Regions from separate parts of the Mesorhizobium sp. CO1-1-8 genome, predicted to be linked through region 1. Evidence: riboswitches for the same ligand, from Rfam matches in the RefSeq annotation. Region 1 holds a riboswitch; each other region holds the start of a gene.
The links. Region 1 has a riboswitch for cobalamin ahead of LB558_RS07425 (energy-coupling factor ABC transporter permease). Riboswitches for the same ligand answer to the same signal wherever they lie in the genome.
Positions count from the first base shown of each region.

Region 2: another riboswitch for cobalamin. It lies ahead of LB558_RS14960 (aromatic ring-hydroxylating oxygenase subunit alpha); the one in region 1 lies ahead of LB558_RS07425 (energy-coupling factor ABC transporter permease).
Region 3: another riboswitch for cobalamin. It lies ahead of LB558_RS02545 (ABC transporter ATP-binding protein); the one in region 1 lies ahead of LB558_RS07425 (energy-coupling factor ABC transporter permease).

Region 1 covers NZ_JAIUGZ010000003.1:208,402-213,886, forward strand. Annotated here, with positions in the region: gene LB558_RS07415 (hypothetical protein) at 80-376, opposite strand; gene LB558_RS33160 (methyltransferase domain-containing protein) at 593-838, opposite strand; gene LB558_RS07425 (energy-coupling factor ABC transporter permease) at 1,127-1,804, opposite strand; cobalamin riboswitch at 1,840-2,046, opposite strand; gene LB558_RS07430 (PepSY-associated TM helix domain-containing protein) at 2,107-3,507, opposite strand; gene LB558_RS07435 (hypothetical protein) at 3,592-3,783, opposite strand; gene LB558_RS07440 (SCO family protein) at 3,828-4,448, opposite strand; gene LB558_RS07445 (copper chaperone PCu(A)C) at 4,429-4,980, opposite strand.
Region 2 covers NZ_JAIUGZ010000006.1:271,940-277,424, reverse strand. Annotated here, with positions in the region: gene LB558_RS14975 (serine kinase) at 1-395, opposite strand, end outside; gene LB558_RS14970 (PqqD family protein) at 445-876, opposite strand; gene LB558_RS14965 (hybrid-cluster NAD(P)-dependent oxidoreductase) at 1,046-2,146, opposite strand; gene LB558_RS14960 (aromatic ring-hydroxylating oxygenase subunit alpha) at 2,171-3,418, opposite strand; cobalamin riboswitch at 3,532-3,734, opposite strand; gene LB558_RS14955 (DUF680 domain-containing protein) at 4,244-4,441, shown strand; gene LB558_RS14950 (DUF680 domain-containing protein) at 4,513-4,713, shown strand; gene LB558_RS14945 (DUF680 domain-containing protein) at 4,783-5,025, shown strand; gene LB558_RS14940 (ABC transporter ATP-binding protein) at 5,102-5,485, opposite strand, start outside.
Region 3 covers NZ_JAIUGZ010000001.1:507,052-512,536, forward strand. Annotated here, with positions in the region: gene LB558_RS02535 (FecCD family ABC transporter permease) at 1-142, opposite strand, end outside; gene LB558_RS02540 (ABC transporter substrate-binding protein) at 278-1,225, opposite strand; gene LB558_RS02545 (ABC transporter ATP-binding protein) at 1,276-2,064, opposite strand; cobalamin riboswitch at 2,225-2,432, opposite strand; gene LB558_RS02550 (AraC family transcriptional regulator) at 2,726-3,559, shown strand; gene LB558_RS02555 (alanine racemase) at 3,564-4,709, opposite strand; gene LB558_RS02560 (D-arabinono-1,4-lactone oxidase) at 4,706-5,485, opposite strand, start outside.

The DNA.
Region 1 (5,485 bases):
AAATATGATGTCGACAACACTGTCAGCGGCGCTGAATCGAGAATGCCTAGCCCGGATCGGCAATCGGTGCGGGTGTCACCTAACTTTTACGGATGGCCTGATTGGACGTGCTGAATATCGCTATACCGATTTTGGGACCGAGCGTGCCGATAGAAGCATATTTACTCCCTTCGGCGCCGATCTGTCGATAAACGAAGTGCGGATTGGCCTCACCTATAAGTACGGCGATCGTGGTCAGGATGTTGGGTAGCCGAGGCGGAGAACCGCCACTCATGCCATCGAAAAAAACGCGGCCGATGATCTTCCTCGGCAAGCCGCCATGGATCGCTCGAATTTTGCTCCGCGTGGTCAGCTCATCTTCGCACACCTGTCGCAACGAGCCATTCCGTTTCCGAGTTCGGCCTTCGTACCTCGGTGTCGCTGAACCCGGCATCTTGCAAGGCTGCAATGACCTCGTCCGGCTCGCGCGAGGTAAAGATATCTTCTGGCATGTTCATCCGGTCCATATACGCCTTGGAAGGAAGCCCAACACGAATCGCCCACCCGGCGCGAGAACTCGTGCGAGCTCCGCGGATCCAGCTCTAAGGCTCTGTCAGAAGTATACTGTGTGGACGCTGAGGGCTTTGTCGAATGTGGCATCCGGCAAGGGCAGTTTTTCGACCGTCCCGACGCGGAACTCGGCTCGTCCGGCGCGCACTGCATCACCGAACTGGCGGGCGGCAGCGCTCACCACATCCTGTGAGCGATCAACACCGCAGACGAATGCCGCGTCCTGGAGAAGTCGCGGCAACGCCCATAGACGTGAACTTTGCCTTCCAGAATCGTGTGCTGTTCCCACATCATCACATCCACTTCCCCTGCAGGCTGGCGCAATACTGGGTCAGCAGTGTCAGGCAAATGACGAGACTGTCCAGCGCGACCATCATCGGTGCCGTGGATCTACTAACCCGCCCCCGCGAAGGCATCGACATAGTTCTCACTCAGTCCATGCGCAGGGTTGCGGCGGGAGCTAAAGAAAAATTTCGACATTGTGGGGGGATCACCAGACCAATCGATTGACGCGAAATGGCGGCAGGAATGCCTGCCGCCATTTCAATCCGGAGACGATCCCCTTTAGTAAAATCGATCAAGCCGGATTGTAGAGCCGACGTTCGATGAAAGCGCTGCCGCGCAGAGCGACAACAGTTCTGGCGCATGCCAGAACGGCGAGGTCGGCGAGCGGTTCGACGATTATCACCAGCATGTATGCTCCGCCGAACGCTGCAATGGAATGGACGTTGTCAGCACCGAAACCCTGTCCATAGAGCGCCCAGAATGCGACCCATGCGACGATACCGGCTTGGTAGCTGGTCGAGAGCGCCAGGGCTTGTCTGTACTTCAGGTCGATATAGGGCGTCGCCGGCGCGATGATCCTGCCCGCCAAGGCTGTCAGTCCAAAGAGCGGTACGAGCAGCGTCGTTATGTTCATCCCGTACTGAGGGAGATCGAACGAGGCAAAGAACAGGCCCTGGGCCAGCAGGCCTAGGGCCAATCCGATCGCTGCAGGCGCGGCGCCAAAGATCAGAAACAACGTCGAACCGAGGATCAGATGCACCTCCGAAACGCCGACGGAATAGTGCGGCAACACCTCGAAAAAGCAGAATACAAGAGCCGTCGTCATGAAGCTGCGCAGGAGGAGTGGCAAGGGGCCGCTCTCCGTCACGCTGCGCCAGGCAAGCTTGATCGAGTAGGCGCCAGCGCCAGCGGCGGTGAGGTAGCTCAACCAGATCTTTGAATCGCTCACAAGTCCAGGTTCGATATGCATATCGTTCTCCTTTGCCGCCGCACCCGACGACGTTTGGGTTGATCGATGCGCACGGCCAGTCTCCTGACTCGAGCGTCTCCGAGACCTTTCGTCTTCCCAGCTCCCCGACCGGGTCGCCAGTGACTTTCTCGAAAGGCTGCTCTTCGCATAACGTCGCGGGGCGGTCGGGTTTCGGCCGGTTCGGCCTGCCCATTCCCACTTCCGAACGGGTGCGTTCGGAAACCATGCGCACCAAGTGAGAGACGAGGAGGCTGGCATTCTACCAGCTCACATTCGTCAATGAGAGTGTCAGTCGACGGTCCTCAAGCCCTCGCTGCCTGGAAACCTGCCTCCTTCAGACGCTTGGGCAACAGGAAATCAATAATGGCAAAGGCCAGGATGCCCAGTCCGGTCAGCGGGAAGATGATGGAAACCGCAATAGCGATCGCCAGGACGGCTACCGGGATCCTGTAGTTGCGGGGGTAGAGAGGCGCGCCCAGCCGCCCCGCCGGCCTGCGCTTCCACCACATAAGGACGCCCGAGAGCGCCATGGCGATGACGGAGAGGCAAAAGAGTAGGTTGAGCGCAGTATTCCACCACCCGAGATTGGCTTGGTGTAAGGCAATGCCGACTGCCATCGCCTTGCCGGCCAACCCATAGTCGGCGAAGCGCACGTCGGCCAGAATCTTGCCGCTGTAGCGATCGATATGGATGGTACGGTCGCCAAAAGGATTATGGGTGTCGGCATTCATGGAGTCGGCCGAAACCGTGTAGACGCCACCCGCGTCCTGCGGCGCGTTGATGCGGAACTGCTCGGTAAAGCCGTTGGCATGGGCGTAGGCGGCAACCGTATCGAGATTGACAGTCCCCGTTTCCAATCCGGCGGTGCCCGCCTGTGAGCCGGACTTCGGCATTGGAGTCTGCTCCAGTGTCCAGGGGACTTCCTTCATCGCGCCATGGTTCATGCCGGCATGGGTCTTATCGGAAAGCGGGACATTGTCCCATTTGGCCGCAGGGAACGTGCTCCAGGCCTGAACTATCTTGGCGCCCCAAATGCCGGTCCATGACAGGCCGGAGAGCAGAAAGAAAAGCAGAACGACCGAGACGTAGAATCCGAGCGACACGTGCAGGTTTTTCCAAAAGCTGCGTCCGCCCTGCGTCAGGTTCGGCAACAATGCTCGCGCGAGCGAGGTGCTATTGCGCGGCCACCACATGTAGAGACCGGTCAGGATCAGCACGATACCGAGACCGGCCGCGACTTCGATTAGCCGGTCACCAACATCACCCATCAGCAAGGTGCCATGTATGTTGTCGGCCCAGTAGAACCAGGTGTCGTCCTTGGCGATCGTGTCCAACACCTTGGGCCCGTGCGGATCGACGGCGACGACATTGTCCTTGCCGTTGCCTTGAACAATGAAAACGGTGGCTCGGTCGTCCTCCTGTGGCACGACCATGAGCTTCAGCGTGCCTGCGGGGATCGCGGCGACGGCGGCCGCCGACTGTGCTTCATAAGAGGCACGCTCGCCACCTGGCCCTACGTAGTGCTTGGCACCGAGGAAGGTTTCGATTGAGTTGCCGTAGACCATGATCAGCCCGGTACAGGCGAGCACAGTCAGGAACGGGATGACATAGAGGCCGGCATAGAAGTGCCAGCGCCAGATGGCGCGATAGAGCCGGGTGCTGACAGCGGTTTCCAGCTGCGCCGCAAGCGTTGCGGTGGACATCGATGATTCTCCGGTAGGACGGACTTGTGACCGCCATTGCTAACGTGATGGAAGAGGCGGCCACGCGGACGCGGCCGCCCCTATTCAATCGCGGCCCATGCCGGGCAGCACATGATGAAAGAGGATGGCGGCCTGGCCGAACGGCCACGCGGCCACAAAGGCGTCGAAGACACCCGGACCGTCGTTGTCGAGATAGAAAGGCGACCATCCGGGGGATTGCGTCACGATCCACACAAAGACGGCCAGGCCCGCCCCCGCGCCGATGAGGAAGGTCAAGCCCACCTCCAGCCATGGCCTGCAAATCTGGGTGTGGCCCGACTTCATGTTGCTGCTCCGACGAGCTTGCGTAGCTTCTGGAGTCGCATCGCCATCTCCTCACCGTAGGAGATCGTGCCCACGAACTGCCCATCGGCGTCCATCAGAAACATTGTCGCCGTGTGGTCCATTGTGTAGTCGCCGTCGTCTGTCGGCACCCTCTTGTAGTAGATGCGGTACTCCTTCCCGACGGCAGCGATTTCGGCTTCTGTTCCCGTCAGGCCGGTGATGTGCTTGTCGAACGATTGCAGGTAGCGCGCCATGAATTTCGGCGTGTCTCGGATGGGATCGATGGAGACGAACAGCACCCGAAGCTTGTCGGCTTCAGGCCCTAAGCCCTTTAGCGCTTCCGTCGTTTCCCATAGCGTCGTCGGACACACTTCGGGGCAGCGGGTAAAGCCGAAGAAGATGACGAACGGCTTGCCCCGAAGATCCGCGTCGGACAGCATTTCGCCTGTCTGGGTCCTCAGCGTGAACGGGCCCCCGATCGGCGACACGGTTTTCTCAACCAGCCTTGGCCATACAACCATTGCCACGATGCCGAGCAGCACCACGGCAAGACAGGCCAGCGCCACGATCGAGCCGATACGCCTCGCAGGGCGGGGCTCAGCCTCCATGCTCGTCATCGCCACCTCCTATCGCATCGACCGAATATTCGATCTCGACAGTGCCTGCCTTCTCGAAGGTTAAGGTCCCCTTGAACGGTTGGCCTTCCTTCACGGGCTTCTTCAGGTCCATGAACATGATGTGGAAGGAGCCGGGTTTGAGCGTGACTTCGCCGCCGACCGGGATCTCCAGCCCCTCGCCAAGCCGCTTCATGGTCATCACGCCATTGGCGTCGACGGACATTTCGTGGATCTGCGTCATGCCAGCTATCTCGCCAGTGGCTGCGACCAGCCGATCGGCCGAGTTGCCAAGGTTCTTTAGCGTCAGGTATCCCGCAGCGACCTCGGATCCTTCCGGCGTTGCTCGTGACCAAGGGTGGATGATCTCGATATCGTCGGTCCTGAATTCCTGCGCCCACAGTGGATGAACCGTGGCGAAGAGCAGCGCCAGGGCAAAGGCGACGATGCCTAGCCGTTCCTCGAAGGAACGGAAACGGGTTGTCGCGTGAACAAAAGAACGCGTTCGCGCGAACGCGCGTTGAGTTGCTTGCATTGGAAAGACTCCCAGTAGCGGCAATGCCATTGCCAGGCGGGGCCGCTTGTATGAGGTTGGACGGGAACGCCGCCTCACATGCATGAGACGACTTTTTCTGTGTCAGACCGTCAGAGGCGGAGCTCGGGGATTGCCGGGCCTATAGCCCTGCGCGTGCAGGTCAATGGCCTTCGAACCGGCAAAGGACATTCGCATCGATGCTCGAAGGCCAGGCGCGACCCGGCCAATATCGGCGGGCGTCGCTATTCCGGGCCAGAACATCGAACAGGCGAAGGTGCAGCAGGAGGGTATCTTGGAGTGGCTCGGAATTTCCGAGTCGCTGGATCCGCCATGATCAGGACCGTTCAGGCAGAGTGGATTGCCGAACGCATCAAACTGCGGGCCAGCGCCAGCCGCGCCGAGCGCGAAGGCGCCGACGACCGATTGGGTGACCAGCACTAGCGCTAGAACGAGTGCAGCCACCAGACGCGATGAGGCAGCACGCTTGGCCACGATCTCCTCCGGT
Region 2 (5,485 bases), on a different contig from region 1:
GCCATCAATTGCACGCCAACGCGACGTTGCGGATCGTAGAACTGCCAGAAGTCGAGATCGTGAAAATAGTTGCCGCGCAATCCGGCTTCCGCCAGGCTGGCGAAGGCATGCTGCGTGAAGGGTCCCTGACCCCAACTGGCCGGGGCCGCGATGCCGTCAATGCCGGGATGCGCGACGAAGATGCGGCAGATGTCGGCAGGCGTTCGGTTGCCCGGAGCAGTGACAAAGCCATGAGCGACGGCATCCGCCAACGCGCCGGCGCTCACATGTGCGATCAGCCCCAGATGCGGCAAGCCCACCTTGCGGGTCAGTGGATAATGCGCGGCGCTGCTCTCTGCTTGCGCCAGGACATGACGGGCGTAGTCAGTCAGGTTTTCGAGAGTGACGTTCGGCATGGGTCTGCCTGTTCCGGAGCTGTCCGGCAACGAGAACCTGATGGGCGCCTCAGTTGGCTTGCTTCACCGCGGGCCAGCCGAGGGGCTCCTCGACCTCGTGAATGGGATCGACGACGATGAGATCGGCGAGATCGTCATGGATATCGACCTTGAGGGGCTCTCTTGTAGCGGCGAGTTGAGCCAGAAATTCGCTGGAAACCGGTCTTGCCACGCCATCGGTTACGGCCGCCAGCAAGCCGAATTCGACCAATTGTGAAACAAAGCCGTCAATCGCGGCGGCATCGAGGGCGCCAGTTCCGGTCGCGGCGCCGACCAGTTCGGAGGCAGGCACGCCGGACGACAGTGCATCCCAAAGTCTGCTGCCTGAATCAGAGAAGCCGAAATATTTACCGGTGGTCAGGTCAAGAACGACGGCTTCGCCATCGAAGGATTCAAAGACGATATCCTTGCTGGCAATGGCATAGATGCCGGATTGTCGCATGTTTGCTCCCCGCCGAAGCAGGCCGCGGAGATGATCTTCGGGCCTTACGGTCAACCCCACCGTTGCAGGCGTCTAACCATTTGCAGGGTTCTTGGCAAGATGGCGCAGGCCCAGGCGAGCGCAGCTGCAGGCTGCGCGGGCATGGACAGTCCCTGACCGTGCCTGGAGGTCAGGCCTCGATTTCAAGCGCCGAAAGCGGCTTCGAGCAACAGGCGAGGATAAAACCGTCCTCGATTTCATGATCGAGGATACCGCCATTGTGGCTCATCTCGACATCGCCCGCGACCTTCCTCACCTTGCAGGTGCCGCACAGGCCGAACTCGCAGGCGGCGGGAATCCGCACCCCCGAGGCGCGTGCCGTCTGCAGCACGGTCTGGCCGGCCACGCATTCGGCATCGACATCGGAAAGCGAGAACCGGATCGGTGTCACGGCCTCGACGGCAGCAGCGGCGCCGTCTTCCGCCGGCGGCGAGAACGGCGCCGGGATCTCCTCCACGGCAGGCGCAGCAAAGCTTTCCTGATGGTATTTCGCCATGTCGAAGCCGGCGGCGTCCAGCATGCCGCGCACGGCGCGCATGAAGGGATCGGGGCCGCAGCAGAAGATCTCGCGCTCGCGGAAATCGGGCGCCAGCAATGGCAGCCGGATCGCGTCGATGCGGCCCATATGGCCGAACCAGCCCTCGCGGCTCGACCGCTCCTCGATCATGAAGCCGAGCGACAGGCCAGGCATGCGGCTGCCGAGCAGCTCGAGCTCCTTGCGGAAAATGATCTCTTCCGGGCGGCGCGCGCAGTTGACGAAGCCGACATCGGTCCATGGCGCGCAGTCGTTCAGCCAGCGCAGCATCGACATCATCGGAGTCACGCCGGATCCTGCCGAAATGAACAGATACTTGGCCGCCGGGTGGCTGTGCAGCGAAAAATCGCCGGTCGGCCCGTAGGCCTTGAGGTGCGAACCGGGTGTCAGATGATCGAACATCCAGCGCGTACCGGTGCTGCCCGCCTGCGCCTTCACCGTCACCGCGATCGAGAACGGCCGCGATGGCGAGGACGACAGCGTGTAGGTGCGCATCAGCGGCCCGTCCGATGTCGGCAGTTCCAGCGTCACGAACTGGCCCGGTTTGTAGCGGAACCAGGTCTGGTTGTCGGAGCGGAAGGTGAAGGTCTTCACGTCAGGCGCTTCGTCGCTGACGCCGATCACTTCCAGCACCTGCAGCCTGTCGTTCCAGGGCGTCATCTGGTCCAGATGGCGATAGAGGCCAAGGTCCGTCATCGCATTCATCCTCTTGTCCCTGGGCTAGGCGACGCTGCGCAAGGCCGGCCGGCCACCTTCGACAAGGCGCGGCCCGATGAACGACGCGTACCACTCGACGAACTGGATCACGCCGCCCTCATGCAGCTCCGAATAGGGGCCTGGTTCATAGGCCGGCGACAGGATGCCGAAGGCGTTTTCCTCGACGATGCGGCGGTCCTGGTCGTTGGTCTCGGTCCATACATGGGTGAGCTCAGCGAGGTCGTAGTCGACGCCTTCGACCGCATCCTTGTGGACGAGCCATTTCGTCGTCACCGCGGTTTCCGTGGCACTGATCGGCAGCACGCGGAAGGTGACGGCGTGGTCGCCGAGGATATGGTTCCAGGTCGTCGGATAGTGATAGAGCAGCAAGGAACCGATGCGGTCGGTTGAAACGCTGTCGGACAGGTTCTTCTGGACCGCCCGTTTTCCCGTCATGGTGTAGCTGACGGCATCGCGCAGCAGCGGCGCGCGGGTGGCGCGGTACTGCCCTGCCGGATCTATGCGGAATTTGCTCGGCAAGCCTGATGCCTCGCATTTGGCCCAGTGCGCGACCATTTCAGGGTCGCTGTCGGCGCCATGGACGCCGGTCACGGTCGGAGCCTCGGGGAAAGTCTTGCACAGCTCGGGGTGATTGGCGGCGCAGTGATAGCACTCGCGGTTGTTTTCCCAGACCAGCTTCCAGTTGCCCTTCTCGACGATCGTGCTCTCGAAGGCGATCTTTGCTTCACGCAACCGGTGTGGCAAAAGATAGGGTTCGATCATCGCCCGCATTGGCGCGAAATCCGCCGGTTCCTTGGCCAGGCAGATGAAGATGTAGCCGCCGGCGCTCTCGCAGGCGACCGGCTTCAGGCCGAAATCACTCTTGTCGAAACCGTCGGCCATCTGGCGGGCAAACAGCAGGCGGCCGTCCAGCTCATAGGTCCACTGGTGATACGGGCAGACGAGCTTTGCCGCTGTGCCCTTCTCCGTGTTGCACACGCGGCTGCCGCGATGGCGGCAGGAATTGTGGAAGGCGTTGATCTTGCCGTGCTGGTCGCGGACAAGGACGACCGGATAGTCGCCGATCTGCACGGTGATGTAGCTGCCTGGCTTCGGCAGTTCGCAATCATGGCCGATGAACAGCCAGTCGCGATACCAGATCAGCTCCATGTCGAGCTTGAAGTAGTCTGGATCGGTGTAGAAGGGCTGCTCCAGCGAAAAGCCTTGCCGGCGCCCCTTCAGGAGCCTCAGCATGTCGTTGCGGATATCCATGTCCTGTCCTCGTTTCTAAGGACTGAACTGGTGGTGATGGAGGAAGGATTGAAGCGCAGGCCGGCTGTGTGCAGGACATGCGTTATCCACCTCTTGACCGCCCACCGCGATCAGTCGAGTCTAAAATCTCGGGCTGGTTTCCGGGCTCTGGAGTTGTCCTTGCGGACCATCGCGACACCTTCCCAGGCAATTGCCCAGTGGTCTCCCGTTGCGACTTGAACTCCACCACCGTTGCGGGGGCAGCGCCGGATTCTGACCGGCTTCCCAATTCTCCGCCTCGTCGTCACGAAGCGGCACCTGAGATGATATGATCTAACCACGATCGCAGGCGCGCCGTCGGCATGAAAACGACATCGTATCCATGCGGCGCGACACGGCATGCGAAACGTTACCGCAGATCGTCGCGGACCAGCAAGCCCGCCTCCGGGCGGCCCATTGCCGGCTGCGATCTTCCCGAATCCGACCCTTGGCAGAGGTCAAATAAGGCTAACGGTTTCGAAAAGTGACTATTAGCTTGTCCTAAAATCGAACCGAACGGTTCGTTTCTGTTGACGGTGCGTGCAGGACGGTGTGAACGGTGGGCCTTTGAAACAGTCAGTGATCCATCGGGTGGTTAAACCTAACACGCTGATATAAAGAAGAAAAATCTATCCCTAGATCCCTTGGCACAATTTCAAGGTGTGGATTCATGGTCCACACGGAACAACTTCGTGATTGGAAAAGACGGGGCTGGCCTCCCACATCGGGGCTGTCCGAACGACGCGATTTCATTTCCAAGACACGCCGCTAGACGGACGGAAAAAAGACGATACTGGAGTACCAAAAATGAAAAAGATCATTCTCACTGCCGCAGCCCTTCTGGCCATTTCCGGCAGCGCCTTCGCTGGTAGCGACCACTACGGTTCGGACGCCGCGGCAGCCACTGCTGTCGACAGCTCGTACACCGCTTCGACCAAGAAGTCGGAACCGGCTGCTCAGGCGCCTGCCCAGGGTGCTGACCACAACCTCTTCGGCAACAACTAACAGCCGATTCCCAGTCGACGGCGGGCTCACCCGCCGCCCTGGCGAAATTCAGACATTCAGGAGTACTTAAGATGAACAAGATCCTCATTGCTGCCGCCGCCGTTCTGGCCATCACCGGCAGCGCTTTCGCGGGCAGCGACAACTACGGTTCGAACGGCTCCAATCAGCCTGCCGCCGCTGTGGACCAGTCGTACACGGCTTCCACCAGGACCTCGGAACCGGCTGCCCAGACGCCCACTCAGGGCAGCGACCGTAACCTCTTCGGTCGCTAATAACCAATTTCGCAACCGACGGCAGCTGTGTCTGCCGTCCTGGCGAAATCCAGAATTCAGGAGACTAAAATGAACAAGATCCTTATTGCTGCCGCCGCCGTTCTGGCCATCACCGGCAGTGCCTTCGCCGGCAGCGACAACTTTGGCTCCAACGGCGCCAATCAGCCTGCGGTTACTTCGATTGACAGCGCGCATACGAGCTCGGTCCGCAACAGCGGTGGCCTCGTCGAGAAGCTGCTGAACTCGTCGGGTGACACCACCCAGAAGTCTGCTCCGCAAGGTGCCGACCGCAACCTCTTCGGCAACAACTAACAACCGAAGTCGATCTCCAAGTCAAAGAGCGGCGGGCCTGGCCCGCCCCTCTTCTTGTGCCTGACGGTAGTTGCGGTTAAGCCGCCTTTGCTTCCACTTCATGCAACGCGAAAGAACGTCCATCCGCGTCGAAGATATGCAGGTCCTCGCCATTGGCGCTCAGCCGCAATGTCGAGCCGCGCTTGACCTCGACATTGCCGGGCAGCTTGGTCACCAGCGGCAGGTCGGCGCGGCCGATGTCGACATAGACAAGCTGCACCTCGCCGAGTTGCTCGACATAGTCGACCGTCCCCTCGAACAGATAGTCAGCGCCGCTGGAGATGATCAGGTCTTCCGGCCGCACGCCGAAACTCACCGCGGTACCCTTCGCCGAAGCCGGCGTCGTGATCGGCACGGTTGCCTTGCGCCCGCCGACATGGCTGACGACGGTCGGATTTCCGGTCTTGTCGATGGTCGCCGG
Region 3 (5,485 bases), on a different contig from region 1:
CGACCGGCCCGGATACGTCGTGCCCACCAAAGCCGATTGCACGGCCAAGTGCTGCAACAACGTCGGTCAACGGGATCAGCGTCGAGCCATAGGCGATCGACAGCAGAGCGAGAGCGGCGATCGCCGCCGCCCCCGCCAGCATGGCCAGCGCAAATGACGGATGGCGCAAGCCTGGAAATGCGTCACATCTGTCAGGATGCGCGCGACGCCCTTCCAGAGTCTTTTGTTCATGCATGTCGTTGCCCCAAAACCGCTGCGCACTTTTGGGCGACAGGCATCAAAACGCTTCCGGATGCATCGCCTTGGCGATCTTGTCGATCGCTTCGATGTTGGCTGGTCCGGGCGTCAGTTCGGCGTAGCGCAATGCGACGAAGCGTCCGTTCTTGACCGCGTCCGTCTCTTTCATCGCCGGATGCGCCTTCAGGAAATCGAGCAGCTTCTTGTAGCCGCCGCCGTCCTGGTAATCGAGCAGGATGAGGAATTGCGGATTGCGCGACGCCACCGTTTCCCAGTCCGTGTTGCCCCAGCTGGTGTCCATGTCGGCCATGATGTTATCGCCGCCGGCGGCAGTGATCATGGCGCTGGGGATGGCGAACTTGCCTGCGGTGAACGGCTTGTCCTCGCCGGAATCGTAGAGGAACACCCGCGTTCCCTTACGGTCGCCGACCTTGGCGGTAATCTCGGCGAGCTGCGTCTTCCAGCCGGAGAGAAGCTTTTCAGCCTCTGCTTCCTTGCCGAAAATCTTGCCCAGCTTTTCGACGTCGCCATAGAGCAGGTCCATCGAGGCGGCGGGGCGGCTCTTGTCGAGATGGACGCAGCTTTCCGTCAGCACCAGCGTCTTGACGCCATGCGGGGCCAGCGTGTCCGGCGTCACCTCGCCGCCGGGCTTCATGCCGTAATACCAGCCGGCGAAGAAGAAATCGGGCTCGACGGCGACGAGGTTTTCGAGCGTCGGGTATTTCGGCGCCAGCTCCGGGATCGAACCCTGCTCGGTCGTGAATTCGGGACCGACCTTGTACCAGCCGGTGATGCCGGTCAGGCCGACGATCGACGGCTGCAGGTTCAGTGCGAAAGCCATCTCGGCCATGTTGAGATCGTGGATGACGGCGCGCTTCGGCGGCGCGTCGAAGGTCAGCGGCTTGCCGCAGCTATCGACGGTCACCGGGAAGGCCAGGGCTGTCGAGGCCAGCAGCGAGAAGGCAAGCGAAAAGGCCAGGCGTGTCACGGGTGTTGCTCCTTGTGGATGGGATCGGGTCGACTGCGGAACGGCTTCAATCAGGATGGCGGCGCGGCACGGTTCGGCACATCGAACACCGTCAGTTCGCGGTCTTCGGTCGGATGGCGCAGACGCAGCACATCGATGCCGAAAATCTCGCGGATCAGCTTTTGGGCCAGCGCTTCGCGCGGTGCGGCGAGCGCTTGCAGACGGGCATGGTTCATCACCGCCACCCTGGTGGCGAAAGGCGCAACCAGCGCCAGATCGTGCAGCACCGCGATCACCGTCGTCTCGAAGCCGGCCACGAGGTCAAGCAGTTCGCCGCGGGCGCGCGGGTCGAGATGGTTGGTCGGCTCGTCGAGGAACAGGATTTTTGGCTGCTGGGCGATGGCACGCGCCAGTTGGGCGCGCTGGCGCTCGCCGCCCGACAGGGAGCCGATGGTGCGGCCAAGCAGCGGCAGCAGGCCGGTCCGGCACAGCGCATCGACGACAATGTCGCGTTCCTCGCTCCTGCGCTTCAACCCGGTGTGCGGGACCCGGCCGAGCTCGACATAGTCGATCACCGCCAGCCGCGGATCGGGCTGGTCGGTCTGGCCGACAACGGCGATATGCAACGCCCGCTCGGCGGCCGAAATCCTGTCCAGCCGGCGCCCGCCGAGCCTCACCTCGCCGGAACTTGGCCGCAGCATGCCCGACAGCATGCGCAGCAGCGTCGTCTTGCCGGCGCCATTGGGACCAATGATGGCGAGGCGGTCGCCTGATGCCACCGACAGGCTGACCGCCTGAACCAGATCCCGCCCATTCGCCATGGCGTAGAGATTATGTGCTTCGAGAAGCGCTGCGGTCATTGGCTGCTGCCCGCCGGATTGCCGGGATGGCAAAGCGTGCATGCGATGATGCGATGGATGGAGCCGTCCAACTTTCCGTCACTTTCCAAAACTGGCGACGGAAGGAAGCTGGCGAAGCGGCCGACAAGACCGGGATCGCGTTTCCTCCCGGCACACCCCGTCCGGTCAACTCCGTGATGGCAGGTCTCCTGGCTCGCGGGTCGTTGCGCCATCCTGCCTTCCCAGCCTTGCCGGCCAGTGGCATTCACGGATTTTGCTCGCCGCTTACAGTTGCGGGGGCAGCCACGGCCTCGACCCCTGGGGATCTCACCGTGTTCCCTTTTCACCCCTCGCCTTTCGACTCGGGGACCATCACGGCCTTAGCCTAGATTTCCACCCATCGCTTCGCAATGGGTTTCTCGGACGAAGTGGCGGACCAGCTATGGGAACAGGCATTTCACAGTCTCGATATGTAATAACATTACTTACGTAGAAGACCCCGCCTGGCGCTGTCAAGCGAAGCCTGCCGAATTTGGCTCGTCGGCGGCAAGGGGCGCTCGAACGCTGGCCAGATCGGTGTGCGACTGTGACGGGATCGGTGCGATTGCGCGGGATGCGCAATTTCGATCAAATTGGCCGCGCCAGGAAACGGCAGGATGATCTGGCCAATGCGAGGAGCAAAATGAACCCGACCGAGAGAGCGCTGTGGTTCGTCGAAAGTCATCTGCCGGAGGCTGTTACACTCGAGGATGTCGCGCAAAGCAGCGGCGTGTCGCGTTTTCATGTGACGCGGGCTTTCGGCGCTGCCACGGGCCGCTCGGTGATGGGCTACATGCGCTCACGCCGGCTGACCGAGGCGGCGCGCAAGCTGGCCGGCGGGGCGCCCGACATCCTCGCCGTCGCGCTCGACGCCGGCTACAACTCGCATGAGGCGTTCACCCGCGCCTTCCGCGATCAGTTCGGCACCACGCCGGAACTGGTGCGCGCGCAAGGCACACTCGACAAGCTCGATCTCGTGGAGCCGATCCTGATGGACCAGTCCTTCCTCACCAATCTCGAACCACCGCGTTTCGAGACCAGCCGGCCGTTCCTGATTGCCGGCCTCGGCGAACGCTACAGCTGCGAAAGCAGCGCTGCCATTCCGATGCAATGGCAGCGCTTCGGCCCCTATATCGGCAACATTCCGGGCGAGACAGGCGACGTCGCCTATGGTGTCTGTGTCAACGGCGACGATGCCGGCAATTTCGACTACATCGCCGGCGTCGAAGTGTCGGACTTTTCCGACCTGCCCAAGGAATTCAGCCGGGCCCGGGTGCCGGCGCAGAAATATGCGATCTTTGCCCACCGCGAACACATCTCGACCATCCGCCGTACGGTCAATACGATCTGGAACAAATGGCTGCCGGCCTCCGGGCATGAGATCGCGGACGCGCCGGAATTCGAGCGCTATGGACCGGAGTTCGATGCCCACAGCGGCAATGGCGGGCTGGAGATCTGGATACCGGTGAAGGCGTAGGCGATCACGCCATCGGCAGCGCCGGCCAGCGCTCGCTGATCCTGCCGCCGGAAAACACGACGATCGACCCGAACTGCTGCAGCACGGCTTCGCTCTGCGTCGGCCTTAGAAACGCGTAGTCGCCGGGCTTTGCGGTCGCGTCGGCGGGCAAGCCCATGAATTGCTGGTTGGAGGACAGGCCGAGCAGGCCGTTCGCCTTCATACCTTCGGGGAACACCGGCTCGGCCATCCACTTGCCGCCATAGAGATAGCAGCCCTTGCGCGGAAACCGGCCGAGCGCCTGCAGCAGGCGGGTGACGGCCGGCGGACCGGGCAGCATCGGCTCGACCATTTTCAGCATCGGCGTGGCGATAAAGGCCGCCGGCTGGAAGCCTTCCAGGCCTGGCGTATCGAAATCGCTGGGCAGCACGAAGGCCGAGCCCATCGACACCTCGTTGGCCGCGCCGCCATGATGAAGCAGCGCGGTCTTGCTGCCGCCGATGTTGAGGATACGGCGCTGGTCGGCGCCGAGACAGGCGACGAACGCCGCAGCCTGCGCCGACGCCTTTGCCAAGGCTCTCGTCGGTCCGCCGAAAAGGCCGGGAATGAGCGGCGCATGCGCCTCGTAGGCCATGACGCCTTCGCAATGCAGCCGTTTGTGGGATGGCAAAGCGCTCACTGCCTTCGACAAGGCTTCGGGATCGGCAAAGCCGCCGCGGTGCAGCCCTACATCGATCTCGAAAGCGATGCGCAGGCCGATGCCGAGTTCGTCAGCGAGGGCGCCATATTCCGCCAGTCTCTCCTCGCTGTCGATCAGCCAGCAGACACGCGACCAGCCGGCGTCAGCTTTCACCAGCGCCGCTCTCGCCGCGCCGATCGGCATCGGCTTGCCGTAGAGCAGATCGGCATCCGGAAACGCCTTCAGCACCGCCTCGCTGATCGGCGGATGGAAGGTCATGACGTGATTGGTGCCGAGCGCCTTGCCTATATGCGCAAGCAGCGGCAGGCAGGCGAGCGATTTGTCGACCAGCCGCACGGCCAGGCCAGGATCCAGTCTGCCTTTTACCAAGGCAATGTTTCCGTCCAGCCGGTCGCGATCGAGCAGCAGGCAGGGCTGGAAGATACCGGCGGTCTTCAGCGCATCCGAGAGGGTGGAAAAATAGGTGCTCATTTCTCGATGCCGAACAGGCTGGCCATGTAGGGCGAGACGAAGCGGTTTTGCGGATCGATGTCGCGACGCACCGCCATGGCCTCGTCCCAGCGCGGGTAGAGCTTTTTCAGCTCCGCCGCTTTCAGGCTGTGCATCTTGCCCCAATGCGGCCGGCCGCCATATCTGCGGAAGATCGGCTCTGCCGCCCGCATGAACGGCAAAGGATCGTTTGCGGCATCATGGTGGATGGCGATGGAGCAGGTCAGCCTGTTGTAGAATGGCGAAAGCCAGAACTGGTCCGGCGCGACCGAGCGCACCTCCATCGGGAAATAGACCTCGGGAAAACGCTTCTCGGTCAGCTCGATGATCTCGGCCAGCGCCTTCGGCCCCTCCTCGAACGGCAGGTGATATTCCATCTCGTTGAACTTGGTCTGCCGGTCGCTGGCATAGACGTTGAGCCAGTCCTGCACGTAGTCCTCGGCCGGCAATTTGGCGATGGCGCCCAGGATCAGCCGGCCGCGCAGCGATGGCAGCCAGGCAAGCCCGGTGCGCAGGCGGCGCAGTGTCCTCAACCCGGCCTCATCCCCTTCCGGCGGTCGCGGGGTCGGTGCTGCGTCGCTGAGATCACTGGCGATGAACTGCGCATAGCCGGAAAACGGGATGTAGTAGAATTCGGCCGACCGATGCGCGGCCATCATCGCCTCGAAATCGCGCAGCATCTCGGTGATCGGCAGCACCCATTTGCGGCGGCGCAACCGGTAGGTCGCGATGTTGTTCAGCGTCACTTCGGTGAGCAC